Regions from separate parts of the Streptomyces sp. CG4 genome, predicted to be linked through region 4. Evidence: riboswitches for the same ligand, from Rfam matches in the RefSeq annotation. Region 4 holds a riboswitch; each other region holds the start of a gene.

What was found. Region 4 has a riboswitch for cyclic di-AMP ahead of AB5L52_RS11780 (M23 family metallopeptidase). Riboswitches for the same ligand answer to the same signal wherever they lie in the genome.
Region 1: linked by a shared signal. The riboswitch ahead of AB5L52_RS18435 (transglycosylase SLT domain-containing protein) and the one ahead of AB5L52_RS11780 (M23 family metallopeptidase) in region 4 are both predicted to bind cyclic di-AMP.
Region 2: linked by a shared signal. The riboswitch ahead of AB5L52_RS26365 (transglycosylase family protein) and the one ahead of AB5L52_RS11780 (M23 family metallopeptidase) in region 4 are both predicted to bind cyclic di-AMP.
Region 3: linked by a shared signal. The riboswitch ahead of AB5L52_RS23310 (M23 family metallopeptidase) and the one ahead of AB5L52_RS11780 (M23 family metallopeptidase) in region 4 are both predicted to bind cyclic di-AMP.

What each region holds. Positions count from the first base shown of each region.
Region 1 is NZ_CP163525.1:4,059,562-4,063,131, forward strand. Features, by position in the region: gene AB5L52_RS18430 (polyprenyl synthetase family protein) at 105-1,115, opposite strand; cyclic di-AMP (ydaO/yuaA leader) riboswitch at 1,720-1,932, shown strand; gene AB5L52_RS18435 (transglycosylase SLT domain-containing protein) at 1,937-2,428, shown strand; gene AB5L52_RS18440 (HAD family hydrolase) at 2,673-3,485, opposite strand.
Region 2 is NZ_CP163525.1:5,773,715-5,777,284, forward strand. Features, by position in the region: gene AB5L52_RS26360 (transglycosylase family protein) at 1-1,079, shown strand, start outside; cyclic di-AMP (ydaO/yuaA leader) riboswitch at 1,262-1,436, shown strand; gene AB5L52_RS26365 (transglycosylase family protein) at 1,439-2,128, shown strand; gene eno (phosphopyruvate hydratase) at 2,479-3,570, shown strand, end outside.
Region 3 is NZ_CP163525.1:5,140,999-5,144,568, reverse strand. Features, by position in the region: gene AB5L52_RS23315 (aldo/keto reductase) at 1-584, opposite strand, end outside; gene AB5L52_RS23310 (M23 family metallopeptidase) at 655-1,665, opposite strand; cyclic di-AMP (ydaO/yuaA leader) riboswitch at 1,673-1,841, opposite strand; tRNA gene AB5L52_RS23305 (tRNA-Met) at 2,175-2,248, shown strand; gene AB5L52_RS23300 (dihydrofolate reductase family protein) at 2,327-3,460, opposite strand; gene AB5L52_RS23295 (MarR family transcriptional regulator) at 3,531-3,570, shown strand, end outside.
Region 4 is NZ_CP163525.1:2,590,568-2,594,137, reverse strand. Features, by position in the region: gene AB5L52_RS11790 (pitrilysin family protein) at 1-123, shown strand, start outside; gene AB5L52_RS11785 (M16 family metallopeptidase) at 120-1,508, shown strand; cyclic di-AMP (ydaO/yuaA leader) riboswitch at 1,719-1,878, shown strand; gene AB5L52_RS11780 (M23 family metallopeptidase) at 1,891-2,646, shown strand; gene AB5L52_RS11775 (GntR family transcriptional regulator) at 2,882-3,568, shown strand.

The DNA of each region.
Region 1 (3,570 bases), 1.5 Mb from region 4:
GGGCAGCCGGCGCGGGTCGGCCGGACGTCAGCCGAGACGGCCGGCCGGGGACCGGGCAGCCGGCCCGGGTCGGAAAGGCGCCGGCCGAGGCGCTCGGCCGGACGTCAGCCGGCGCGGTGGACCACCGCGTCGCACAGCTCCATCAGTGCCGCCTTGGCGTCGCACTCCCTGAGCGGCGCCAGCGCGGCGCGAGCCTCCTCCGCGTAGCGGACGGTGTCCCGGCGGGCCTGCTCCAGCGCGGGGTGCGCGCGCAGCGCGGTCAGCGCCTCGGCGTGCCGGGCGTCGTCGCTGAGGTCGGAGTCGAGCAGCTCGCACAGCGCGAGGTCCTCGGGCAGCCCCAGCCGGGCCGCCCGCTCGCGCAGCCGCAGCACGGGCAGCGTCGGGATGCCCTCGCGCAGGTCGGTGCCGGGGGTCTTGCCGGACTCGTGCGAGTCGGAGGCGATGTCCAGGACGTCGTCGGCGAGCTGGAAGGCGACCCCGAGCCGCTCACCGTACTGGGTGAGCACATCGACGACCGTCTCGTCGGCGCCCGACATCATCGCGCCGAACCGGCACGAGACCGCCACCAGCGACCCCGTCTTGCCGCCGAGCACGTCCAGATAGTGCTCGACCGGGTCGCGGCCGTCCGAGGGGCCTGCGGTCTCCAGGATCTGGCCCGTGACCAGCCGCTCGAACGCCAGGGCCTGTACCCGGACCGCCTCGGGGCCGAGGTCGGCGAGGATCTGGGAGGCACGCGCGAAGAGGAAGTCGCCGGTGAGGACCGCGACGGAGTTGCCCCAGCGGGTGTTGGCACTGTCCACACCGCGCCGCACGGCCGCCTCGTCCATGACGTCGTCGTGGTACAGCGTGGCGAGGTGGGTCAGCTCCACGACCACGGCCGACGGTACGACGCCCGGCGCATAGGGGTCGCCGAACTGGGCCGCGAGCATCACGAGCAGCGGCCGGAACCGCTTCCCACCGGCTCGCACGAGGTGCTGCGCGGCCTCCGTGATGAACGGGACCTCGCTCTTGGTGGCCTCGAGCAAGCCTTCCTCGACAGCCGCCAATCCGACCTGGACATCGGCTTCCAGAGCCTGGTCCCGCACGCTCAGCCCGAACGGCCCGACGACGGTCACGAGGGGTCTCCTGTCTGCAGGTGTCTGCTGGCGATTACACGGTTTGTCGATAGGTCGCTGCCATCACTCAAGTCAGCGTATCCGGTCCTCTTTCGATCACCGATAGCGCCCACCGGTCCAGCCCAGGCGGTATCGGATCATGACCGGTATGTTTTTGATCAAGTGGTAAGAGCGGACATTTATCGACTTAACAGGAATCTGCCCGCTTTGTCGCGAACCGGACGGCGAGCGGAGTAACGCGCACACCTCCCTCCGCGCGACCTTCCGTACGGCCCTCCGCACACCCCTCCTCGCGCCCCCTCCGGGTGGACGCGACCACTACGACAACGACGGGCACCGCACCACGGGTTCCACCGCCCAACCGAACCGCCCAAATCCCCCATGTCCGATTTGACTTGATTTGCCATTTCGTGAGTTGGGTCACGTGCGCCCATCGATCCCCGCATCCGCCCGACCACCCCTTCCCCCCTTGCCGTGTCGGCGAGTTGGCCATTGGCAACCGCAAAGGATCAAGCACCCCATACGGCGCAGATCAAGGTCAAATGGTGCGTTGTGTGAATCCGGTACTTGTTCCCGACATGTGCTCTCGCATACGTTCCCGGCCACCAGGCGGACGCCGAATCCTGCCACCGCCTGCGTAACCCCATCTACGAACTCATTCATAGGGCAGGAGCGGGGGACCCAGGTAAGTCGCCGGACCGGACGGCACACGTCGCACCGGAACGGCTAGGGGTGAAGCCGTGCCTCTCCGGAGGCGCGGCCGGGCACCTCCCCGCCCGAACCCGACAGCTCACCTCGCAGGCGTCGGAGAGGACTTCCCCATGCCTGCTTCCGCTCAGCACCGCCGTACCCGCAACAACCGTCTCGTCCGCACCCTCGCCGTCATCAGCACAGGTGCCGCCGTTCTCGCCCTGCCGCTCATCGGCGCCACCAGCGCCTCCGCGGCCACCGGCAAGACCAGCACGAAGGTGTCCACCACCCCCGCCGGGTACCCGAACAACCTCAACGGCTGGATCCGCGAGTCGCTCGCGATCATGGCTCAGAAGGGCATCCCGGGCAGCTACAACGGCATTTACCGCAACATCATGCGGGAGTCCTCCGGCAACCCGATGGCCATCAACCTCTGGGACTCCAACGCCGCCGCGGGCACCCCGTCCAAGGGCCTGCTCCAGGTCATCCAGCCGACCTTCAACGCCTACCACGTGGCCGGTACGGCCTTCGACCTCTACGACCCGGTCGCCAACATCACCGCGGCCTGCAACTACGCCGCCGCGCGCTACGGGTCGATCGACAACGTCTACAGCGCGTACTGACAGCCGCCGCCCCTTAGGCGGACCGGAACGACACCGGCCGTCCGGCACGTCCCCGCACCTGACGGACGGGGACGTGCCGGGCGGCCGCCGGGCATCCACCGGACCCACCGCGGACGGCCGCGCGCCGATGTGGCCGTCGACCGGTTCCGTACCGACGTGCCGGTCACTCGGTCGCGTACTGGTGCGCCGGTCACCGGGTCGGGTACTGAGGTGCCGGCCACTCGGCCGGGTACTGAGGTGCCGGTCAGTCGGTCGGGAACAGTCCTTCGAGGACGACCGCGATACCGTCGGCCTCGTTCGACAGGGTGATCTCATCGGCCACCGCCTTGAGTTCGGGATGTGCGTTGGCCATGGCGACTCCGTGTCCGGCCCAGTCGAGCATCGGGATGTCGTTGGGCATGTCGCCGAACGCCAGAGCCTCCTGTGCGGCGATGCCGAGCCGCTCGGCGGCGAGCGCGAGGCCGGTGGCCTTGGTCACCCCGGACGGCTGGAGCTCCACGGTCCCCGGCCCCGACATGGTGACCGTCGCGAGCGAGCCCACCACCGCGCGCGCGATGGCCGCCAACTCGTCGTCGGGCAGCGCGGCATGGCGCAGCAGCACCTTGCTGATGGGCTCGCACCACAGGTCGTCGCGCCGGCCGACCCGCACCGCGGGCAGGGTCGGGTGCGGCATCCGATAGCCCGGCTCGATGAGCGTGAGCCCGTCGACGCCGTCCTGGTCGACGGCCGCGTAGACCTGCCCCACCTCCGCCTCGATCTTGCCGAGCGCGGTCTCGGCCAGCTCCCGGTCCAGCCGCACCGACCACAACAGGCGCCCTGATCCGGCGTCGTAGACCTGCGCGCCCTGCCCGCACACCGCGAGCCCCGTGCAGCCGAGGTGCGCGAGGAGGGGCCGTACCCGTGGGGCGGGGCGGCCCGTCACCACCAGGTGCCGGGCACCGGCCCGCGCCACCCGTGCCAGCGCGGCCAGCGACCGCTCGGAGACGGTGTCGTCGCCGCGCAGCAGCGTTCCGTCCAGGTCGGTGGCGATCAGTGCATACGCGGGGGAGGCTGCCATGATCAGAGAATACGGATACCGCGCCCTGCCGACTCATCTTGTAGTCCTGCGTACTTACGTACTGATCAGCCTCAAGTGGCGCCCG
Region 2 (3,570 bases), 3.2 Mb from region 4:
TCGCCATCCCGCTGCTCGGCGCCGCGAACGCCAACGCGGCCGACGGCACCACATGGGACAGGGTCGCCCAGTGCGAGAGCGGCGGCTCCTGGAGCGCGAACAGCGGGAACGGGTACTACGGCGGACTGCAGATCTCGCAGGACGACTGGGACAAGTACGGCGGCACGCAGTACGCCGACAGCGCCGACCAGGCCAGCCGCTCCCAGCAGATCGCCGTCGCCGAGAAGATCCTCGCCGACCAGGGCACCACGCCATGGGCCATGTGTGCGCTGACCGCCGGTCTGACCTCCCACTCCGGTTCGGTCGACGTGGACCCCGGCGTCAGCGGCTCCGGTGGGTCGGGTGGCGCGAGTGACGGGTCCGGCTCCGCCGGCGGCTCCGGCCCGTCCGGTCTGGCGGACTCGTCCTCGCCCGGGTCGAGTTCCGGTTCCAGTTCCGGCTCCGGCACCGGCTCCACGTCCGGCACCGGCTCCGAGTCGGGCGCAGGCTCGGGCTCGGGCTCCGGATCCGGTTCGGATTCCCCCGGTTCGGATGCCTCCGGCTCCTCCTCGTCCGGCGCGAGCGCCACGCCGGCCCCCGGCTCGACCCCGGGCAAGGACGCCACCGGGACCCCGGAGGCGACCGACGGCTCCACAGGTGCGAGCACCCCCAAGTCCGACAAGGATGACAAGGCTCACAAGTCCGACTCGAACGGCGACGGGAGCCGGCAAGGGAGCGAGGGCTCGCCCACGGCGACGCCCGGCGCGGACGAGTCGGACAATTCCCGGCAGTCCGACGGCTCTTGGAGCCTGATTGACACCGGCGCGCTCAGCAGCGGTGGACGTCACCGTGGCGGGAGTGCGGACGAAAGCGCGGCAAACGGTCAGAACGACGCACAGTCCGGCCGTCACGCCGGGCGCGAACGGGACACGTACACCGTCCGCGAGGGCGACTCCCTCGCCTCGATCGCCGACTCCCTTGGCGTCGACGGCGGATGGCACGCGCTCTATGACGGCAACAAGAACGTCATCGGGGCCGACCCGAACCACATCACCGCCGGTCAGACCCTGAAAGTCGGGGGCGAAAAGGACGCCGAATAACGGCAGTTGGCGCCCCACTTCGCGCTTAATGTCCGGTTTGGCGAAAGTGTGGGATGAGTCTCAGAAGCCCTGATCGTCTTTGAAATTCCGCCGATCACCTGTCTACGGTCAGGACCGCTCGTCACCACGAGCCCCGGCATCCGCAACGCCGAGTCCTGCCAGCGGTTGCCCGGGAACAGTCGTCGCGTCATGCGCCGTAGGCAGGAGCGGGGGACCCAAGGTAGGCGCCGGAACCGGCAGTTGATGCCGGAACCGGCTTGGGGTGAAGCCGCAGGCCCGCGACAGCGGGCGTGCGGCCGGGCAACTCAACCGGCCCGAACCCGACAGCTCACCTCGCAGGCGTCGGTGAGGGGATCTCCATGCTGTTCTCCGGCAAGGGCAAGCACCGTCGTCCGTCCAAGGCTGTCCGCGTCGTCGCGCTCGCCGGTGTCACCGGTGCCGCCGTCGCCGCGCCGCTGATGGCGGCCGGCAACGCTTCTGCCGCCACCGCCTCCGAGTGGGACACCGTCGCCCAGTGCGAGTCCGGCGGCAACTGGTCCATCAACACCGGCAACGGCTTCTACGGTGGCCTGCAGTTCTCCGCCTCCACCTGGGCCGCGTACGGCGGCACCGCCTACGCCTCGACCGCCAACCAGGCCACCAAGGCGCAGCAGATCGCCGTCGCCGAGAAGGTCCTCGGTGCGCAGGGCAAGGGCGCCTGGCCGGTCTGCGGCACGGGCCTGTCGAGCGCCGCCTACAACGGCTCCGCCCCGAGCACCACCTCGTCGAGCCAGGGCACCGGCACCACCACCCGCTCCACCGACCAGCAGGCCGCCACCCGCTCCACCGAGCGCACGGCCCCGGCGAAGAGCAAGACCGTCACCACCCCGACCGGCAAGAAGGTCAAGAAGGGCGACGGCGAGTACAAGGTCGTCACGGGTGACACCCTCAGCTCCATCGCCGAGAAGCACCACGTGGCCGGCGGCTGGCAGAAGCTGTTCCAGCTGAACAAGGACATCGTCGAGGACGCCAACCTCATCTACCCGGGCCAGCAGCTGCACCTGAAGTGACACATCCGGCTCCGGCCGGATCCGCAGCGCCCTCACATCCCCACCCCCCCACACTGAGGCTCCCGTGAGGGTCCCCCCGTCCCCACGGGCCCCCCGCCCCGGCGCGTGTTCCCCCGTACGCGCCGGGGCGGGGTCTTTTGTGTCTCGCCCCGTTTCCCCACTCTTCAGCCCGGCATCACCGGAGCCCCCATTTGTTCCGTCGGTGAACAATGGGTACCGTCTGCATGTCCCTCACCATCCACGGGTCGGTCGGTCGGTGGCCGATCCCCCGGAGACGGTTAGGCTCTAGTCGCAAGGCACAGCCGTAAGGCACACCACCTCGCACTTCCAGCGTCACATCCAAGAAGGAGATGCTCGTGCCGTCCATCGACGTCGTCGTAGCCCGGGAAATCCTGGACTCCCGAGGCAACCCCACGGTCGAGGTCGAGGTCGGCCTCGACGACGGCAGCACGGGTCGTGCCGCCGTCCCGTCCGGCGCCTCGACCGGTGCCTTCGAGGCCATCGAGCTGCGCGACGGTGACTCCAACCGTTACCAGGGCAAGGGCGTCGAGAAGGCCGTCCTCGCCGTCATCGAGCAGATCGGCCCGGAGCTGGTCGGCTACGACGCCACCGAGCAGCGCCTGATCGACCAGGCCATGTTCGACCTGGACGCCACCGACAACAAGGGCTCGCTCGGCGCCAACGCCATCCTCGGCGTCTCCCTCGCCGTCGCCCACGCCGCCTCCGAAGCCTCGGACCTCCCGCTCTTCCGCTACCTGGGCGGCCCGAACGCGCACCTGCTGCCGGTGCCGATGATGAACATCCTGAACGGCGGCTCGCACGCGGACTCCAACGTGGACATCCAGGAGTTCATGATCGCCCCGATCGGCGCGGAGTCCTTCTCCGAGGCCCTGCGCTGGGGCGCCGAGGTCTACCACACGCTGAAGAAGGTCCTGAAGAACAAGGGCCTGTCCACCGGCCTCGGCGACGAGGGCGGCTTCGCCCCGAACCTGGAGTCCAACCGCGCCGCCCTCGACCTCATCATCGAGGCCATCAAGCAGGCCGGATACGTACCCGGCGAGCAGATCGCGCTCGCGCTCGACGTCGCCGCGTCCGAGTTCTACAAGGACGGCAAGTACGAGTTCGAGGGCAAGTCCCGCTCGGCCGCCGAGATGACCGAGTACTACGAGGAGCTCGTCGCCGCGTACCCGCTGGTCTCCATCGAGGACCCGCTGTTCGAGGACGACTGGGCCGGCTGGAAGGTCATCACCGACAAGCTCGGCGACAAGGTCCAGCTCGTCGGCGACGACCTGTTCGTCACCAACCCGGAGCGCCTGGCCCGCGGCATCGAGGAGGGCACCGCCAACGCCCTGCTGGTCAAGGTCAACCAGATCGGCTCGCTGACCGAGACCCTGGACGCCGTCGAGCTGGCCCAGCGCAACGGCTACAAGTGCATGATGTCC
Region 3 (3,570 bases), 2.6 Mb from region 4:
GGGCCCTCGTAGGTGTCGCGGGAGACCAGGTTGTAGTGCGGCTGGAGGGCGACATAGCGGGCCAGGCCCTCGCGGTCGGAGAAGTCGAGGGAGGCCTTGAGGCGCTCGGGGCTGATGTTGGAGGCGGCGATGTGCCGGACCTTGCCGGCCTTCACCAGCTCGTCGAGGGCGCCGATGATCTCCTCGACCGGCACCTCGGGCTGGTCGAAGTGGGTGTAGTAGAGGTCGATGTAGTCGGTGTCCAGACGGCGCAGGGAGGCGTCGGCGGCGGCCTTGATGTTGGCGGCGGACAGGCCCTGGTACTCGGGGTGCTGGCTGACCTTGGTGGCGATGACGACGCGGTCCCGGTTGCCGCGCGCCTTGACCCACTTGCCGATGATCGTCTCCGACTCGCCGCCCTTGTTGCCCTCGATCCAGGCGGTGTAGGAGTCGGCGGTGTCGACGAAGTTGCCGCCCGCCGCCGCGTAGGCGTCGAGGACGGCGAAGGAGGTCTCCTCGTCGGCGGTCCAGCCGAAGACGTTGCCGCCGAGGCAGAGCGGGAAGACCTCGAGGTCGGAAGAGCCGAGTGTGCGCAAAGACGTCATGTTCCACATCAACGCCGACGGTGGATGATCTCATTCCGCCGCCGGCGTCGCGTTCACACGCATGCCATGGTCAGGGGTTGAGGCCCTTGTCGCGCAGCCACGGCGCCGGGTCGATGGCGGACGCCTGGCCGTTCGGGTGGACCTCCAGGTGGAGGTGCGGGCCGGTGACGTTGCCGGTGGCGCCGATGCGGCCGATGACATCGCCGGTGGAGACCTTCTGGCCGACCGAGACGTTGATCGAGGACTGGTGGCAGAACCACAGCTCGGTGCCGTCGTCCAGGGTCAGGATGGTGCGGTAGCCGTAGGCGCCGGCCCAGCCGGCCTCGGTGATCGTGCCGCTGTGGACGGCCTTGATGAGGGTGCCGGTGGGGGCGGCGAAGTCGAGACCGGTGTGGTAGCCGGAGGACCACATCGCGCCGGGCTGACCGAAGGTGCCGGTGATCGTGTACGAGACGACGGGCAGCTGGTACTGCTTGGCCAGCTCCGCCAGCCGCTTGGCCTCGGCCGCCTGCTCGGCGTCGGCCTCCGCCTTCTGCTTGGCGGCGGCAGCCTTGGCCGCGGCCTCCTTCTCCGCCTTGGCCGCCGCGTCGGCGGTCTGCTTCTCGGCGGCGGCGGTGGCCTTGCTGTCGGCCTTGCTCTGCTGATGCTCGGCCTGGGCCATGATCCGGTTGCGCAGGGCCTCGCCGGCATCGCCGCTGTCACCGCTGTCGGTGGTCACGCCGACCTTGCTGAGCCCGGTGGCGGTGGCCTGGTGCTGGTGGGCGGAGTCCTCGCCGAAGAAGTGGGTCACCGAGTCGGGCAGGGATATGGAGACCGGCGGCTTGCCGGTGTTGGCGCTGGCCATGCCGCCCGCGCCGACGGCGGCCATCACACCGACGCCGAGGACGGTGGAGCTGCGCGCGAATCCGCCGCGCTGCTTGGCGACGCGGTGCCGGCCGCGGACGGGGTTGAGGGATTCCTCGGTGGGGTTCCACTCCTCCCAGGGGCCCTCCTCCGCACGGTAGGCGCCGTAGCCGAAGGTATCCGGCTCGGCTTGCGCGGGCTCGAACGGGGCTTCTGGGGCGGGCCGGTTGGACGCCACTCGGGCGTGCTCCTTTCCTTCCTCCGCCTACCGGGTTAGCTGACGGGTTCGGAGCAGGAAGGTCTCCTACGCGCGTATACCGGGCGTGGACTCGACGAGTTCACGTCAGTATGCGCGTGATTCACCCCAAGGTGGTGGTTCCCCGGTTCCCTTACGGGATTCGGCGCGTGCGCACGGAGCCGCCTCTTGTGACGGCTGGGACGACCGCGCTGCGTTATCGAACGTTAATAGACCTCAGAGTCACTTTCCAAGCCGTTCGGCTTGATCATTAACGCTTTCCAGTGGGGACTTACCGGTCACGACCGCTGCAAATCGGGCGAGTTGGTCGCCGTTCAGGAGTATCCGGGTTTTTGATGGTGTCTCAGATGTTATGCGGAGGGCGGTCGTCCGGTCACCGTGGGTGAAGACGATCAGGGCCCGACCGCGGGGCGGCCGGGGCGAGGAGGACATGCCGCGGTTAACCGGTGTGCAAGCTGTCCTGCGCATGGCGTACACTGGAGTCACAACGACGCGGGGTGGAGCAGCTCGGTAGCTCGCTGGGCTCATAACCCAGAGGTCGCAGGTTCAAATCCTGTCCCCGCTACTGAAGGCCCAGGGCCCGGAAACCAATGGTTTCCGGGCCCTGGGTGTTTTCACCGGCCCTGAGCATCCTCCGGGCGCGTCACTCCACCAGATGCCTGTTCGGCGCCTTGGCCTGCTCCTCGCACTCCGGCAGTACGACCACCTCGGCGCCCCCCTTCACCAGCACCCCGGTCCCGTCGGCCGCGTCCACGAACGTGTCCGGCTCCTGCCACGCCGTGACCACCCGCCGTACCCCCGCCCGGAGGATCAGCTCGGAGCACGGCGCGGGGCGGGAGGCGCGCCGGGCGCACGGCTCCAGGCTGCTGTAGACGGTGGCGGTGGCCAGCCGCGGGTCCGCCGGGTCGAGCTTGGCCAGCGCCGCCTCCTCGGCGTGGACCACGGGGTCGGCCCCCTCGCGCGAGTGGCCACGGGCCAGCTCCGTACCGTCGGCGGCGACCACCACCGCACCCACGCTGAACGCCGTGGGCGAGGGCGGGCACAGCGCGGCGAGTTCGCAGGCGGTGCGCAGCCAGTGGCGGTCGGCGGCGGTGGGGAGCGGCCCGGTGCCGGGGGCCGTGGGCTCGTAGCGCATGAGGACCACGTCCTCGATCCGGCGGGTCTCGGTCAGCCGCAGCCGGCCGGACTGGTAGCCGCCCGGGCCGAACAGGCGGGGCGCGGCCGGGTCGCCGACGAACAGCGGGGCGAGGACCAGCTGCAGCTCGTCGGCGAGGCCCTGCCGCAGCAGCTGGGTGTGGACCGTGCCGCCGCCCTCGACCATCAGCCGCCGTACGCCGCGCACGTCGTGCAGGTGGGACAGCACGGCGCGCCAGTCGAGCTCGGGGCCGAGCGGGACGACGTCGGCGGTGCCGCCGAGGCGGCGGGTGGCTTGCTCGGCACCCTGGTCGGTCGTGTAGACGAGCTTGTCGCCGCCGGTGTGCCAGAACTTTGCGTCGGGGTCGAGGGCACCGGTGGCGGTGACGGTCACCTTCAGCGGATACTCCGACCGGCCCTCCCGGAGGCGGGCCGCGCGGCGCTCGGCGGAGTTGACCAGCAGCCGCGGGTTGTCGGCGCGGATGGTGCCGGCGCCGATGAGGATGGCGTCGACCGAGGCCCGTACCGCGTCGACCCGGTCGAAGTCGGCCGGACTGGACAGCAGCAGCCGCTCGGGGCCGGTGTCGTCCAGGTAGCCGTCGAGGGAGACGGCGGCGGACAGCAGCACGTACGGGTACGGCATCGGCGTGCTCTCCCTGGGAAGTGGCGAAGTCGGCCTTGGTTCAAGTTTGAAACAAACCTACACTGGCGGCATGACGACCCGCTGGCTCACCCCCGAGGAGCAGCGCGCCT
Region 4 (3,570 bases):
CTCGTCTACGAGCCGCTGTCCGCCGATTCCGCCGAGCACACCGAGGAAGCGGGGCGCGGCGAGGACCCGGAGCAGGAAGCGACCGTAGAGGCCGCCAACGAGAACGAGGAGACGGCCAAGTGACCGAGCTCGCCACCATGGACTTCCACCCCCAGCCGCAGCCCGGCGAGGCCAAGCCGTGGGCGTTCCCGGCCCCGGAGCGCGCCGCGCTCGACAACGGCCTGACGGTGCTGCGCTGCCACCGCCCCGGCCAGCAGGTCGTCGCCGTCGAGGTGCTGCTGGACGCGCCCCTGGACGCCGAGCCGGCCGGCCTGGACGGCGTCGGCACGATCATGGCGCGGGCCTTCTCCGAGGGCACCGACAAGCACTCCGCCGAGGAGTTCGCCGCCGAGCTGGAGCGCGCGGGCGCCACGCTGGACGCGCACGCCGACCACCCGGGCGTCCGGCTCAGCCTGGAGGTCCCGGCCTCCCGCCTGGCCAAGGGCCTCGGCCTGCTCGCCGATGCCCTGCGCGCGCCCGCGTTCGCCGAGAGCGAGGTCGAGCGGCTGGTCCGCAACCGCCTGGACGAGATCCCGCACGAGCTGGCCAACCCCTCCCGCCGCGCCGCCAAGGAGCTCTCCAAGGAGCTGTTCCCGGCGGCCTCGCGCATGTCGCGCCCGCGCCAGGGCACCGAGGAGACGGTCGAGAAGATCGACGCCACCGCCGTACGCGCCTTCTACGACCGGTATGTGCGCCCCGCCACGGCCACCGCGGTCGTGGTCGGCGACCTCACCGGTATCGACCTGGACGCCCTGCTCGGCGACACCCTGGGCGCCTGGAGCGGCACCCCGGGCGAGCCGCGGCCCGTGCCGCCGGTGACCGCCGACGACACCGGGCGCGTGGTCATCGTGGACCGCCCCGGCGCCGTCCAGACGCAGCTGCTCATCGGCCGCGTCGGCCGCGACCGGCACGACCGGGTGTGGCCCGCCCAGGTGCTGGGCACCTACTGCCTCGGCGGCACCCTCACCTCCCGTCTGGACCGCGTCCTGCGCGAGGAGAAGGGCTACACCTACGGTGTGCGCGCGTTCGGGCAGGTCCTGCGCTCTGCCCCGGACGGCTCGGGCGCCTCGATGCTGGCCATCAGCGGCTCCGTGGACACCCCCAACACCGGCCCCGCGCTGGACGACCTGTGGAAGGTGCTGCGCACCCTCGCCGCGGACGGTCTGACCGACGCGGAGCGGGACGTGGCCGTGCAGAACCTCGTCGGGGTGGCGCCGCTGAAGTACGAGACCGCGGCGGCCGTCGCGAGCACGCTGGCCGACCAGGTCGAACAGCACCTGCCCGACGACTTCCAGGCGACGCTGTATCAGCAACTGGCGGCGACGGGCACGGTGGAGGCCACGGCGGCCGTCGTGAACGCCTTCCCGGTGGACCGGCTGGTCACCGTCCTCGTCGGTGACGCCTCCGAGATCAAGGCGCCGGTGGAGGCGCTCGGCATCGGTGAAGTGACCGTCGTGCCGGCCGAGTAGCGGCACGCACGCGTGGGGCCCTGACGACCTACGGGTCGTCAGGGCCCCTGTTGTTCCACTCCCTTCTCCAGATGCCCGATTTGCGGCGGAGGTTGCCTGTCTGCCCTGTGGGATGCGCTACAAAAACCTGGTTCGGTTTGGGTTTGGAAGGCGCGTTTCCGTAGCGTCGACCGGGCTGTTCGTCAGGCAGTGCGCCGCACCCGCGGCACCGGACAGCCATCGCCGAGTCCCCGTACGGCGCGAGCCAGGGGAGCCGGGGACCCACCGTCCCTGGGGTGAATCGGGCGCCCGCGCGGCAGCGAGGGGCCCGTAGGAGACCTTCCTGCTCCGAACCCGTCAGCTAACCCGGTAGGCGAGAGGGAAGGAAAGGACCAGCCACTTCATGGCGTTCATGTGCGCCACCGGGAAGCATCGCAAGCCCGGCCGGGTCAAGCGCACCACCGCTCAGGCGGCCGGTATCGCGGCCCTCACCACCACCGGTGTCATCGGCTCCCTCGCGGCCGCCCCGGCGTTCGCCGCCGAGAACTCCGCCGAGCAGACCGGCCTCACCCCGGTGATCACCGTCGGCGACGACATCGCCGCGCAGATCGACGCGCAGGCCGCCGCCCAGAAGCGGGCCGCCGAGCGGAAGGCGGCCGAGGCGGCCGCGGCCGAGGCGGCGGCGGAGAAGGCCCAGCAGGAGCGCGCGGCCAAGGCTCGCGCCGCCCGCGAGGCCGAGCGCGAGCGGCTGAACGCCTTCGTCGCCCCGATAGCCGACTCGTACGTCTCCACGGGCTACAAGGTCAGCAGCTCCCTGTGGTCCTCCGGCTCGCACACCGGTATCGACTTCCACGCGGCGACCGGCACGCCGGTCCACGCGGTCGGCTCCGGCACGGTGGTCTCCACCGGCTGGGGCGGGGCGTACGGCAACCAGATCGTGATCCGGATGGCCGACGGCATGTACACCCAGTACGGCCATCTGTCGTCCATCGGCGTCTCGGCCGGCCAGCAGGTGACCCCGGGTCAGCAGATCGCCCTGTCCGGCGCGACCGGCAACGTCACCGGCCCGCACCTCCACTTCGAGGCCCGTACGACCCCCGACTACGGCTCGGACGTCGACCCCGTCGCCTACCTCCGCGAGCACGGCGTGAACGTCTGACCCCTCCGCCGGCCCCTCCGCGTGTGCGGCCCCCAGGGCCCGGCGCGCCCGGTTTCCGCGGCCCCGGCTCACCGAGCCGGGGCTTTCGCCGTTTTGCGCGGTGTGGGCCGTGCCCGCTGACCAAAAAATATCCATGGAATCCGACCCGCCGTCGGAAATTCCGACGCATTGGAATAGAGTCACGGAACACGCGTCCATCGTCGACGTTTCACGGGGATTAAGGCGGAGGTCGGTCATGCGTATTCCGGCGCACTCGGTGTGCACGGCGATCCGGGACGACATCGTCGCCGGTGTCCACGTGCGCGGCGGCCGCCTCACCGAGGAAGTCCTGGCCCGCCGCTACGGCGTCTCGCGCGTTCCCGTCCGCGAGGCCCTGCGCACCCTGGAGGCCGAGGGCTTCGTGGTGACCCGCCGGCACGCGGGCGCGTGCGTGGCCGAGCCGACCGAGCAGGAGGCCGCCGACCTGCTGGAGATGCGCATGCTCCTGGAGCCGCTCGGGGCCGCCCGGGCCGCACAGCGGCGCACGGAGGCCCATCTGAAGGTGCTGCGCGGCCTGGTCAGGCTGGGCCAGGAGCGGGCCAGGCGGGGGCACAGCGAGGATCTGCGCTCACTCGGCGGCTGGTTTCACGAGACGCTCGCCCAGGCCTCCTGCAGCCCTTCGCTGACCGCGATGCTCACCCAGCTGCGCCACAAGATCGCCTGGATGTACACCGTGGAGGCGTCGCCGAGCCCGGCGGAGTCCTGGGCGGAGCACGGCGCCATCGTCGACGCGGTGGCGCGCGGCGACGGCGAGCGTGCGCGGGCGGTCATGGCGCTGCACGCCGAGCGTGCGACCGGCGCGCACAGGCTGCGATTTCCCGGGGGTACAGAACGTGTGAGGACTTCGCAACACGCCGTAAACATGTCGGGCCTCCGGCATTAACA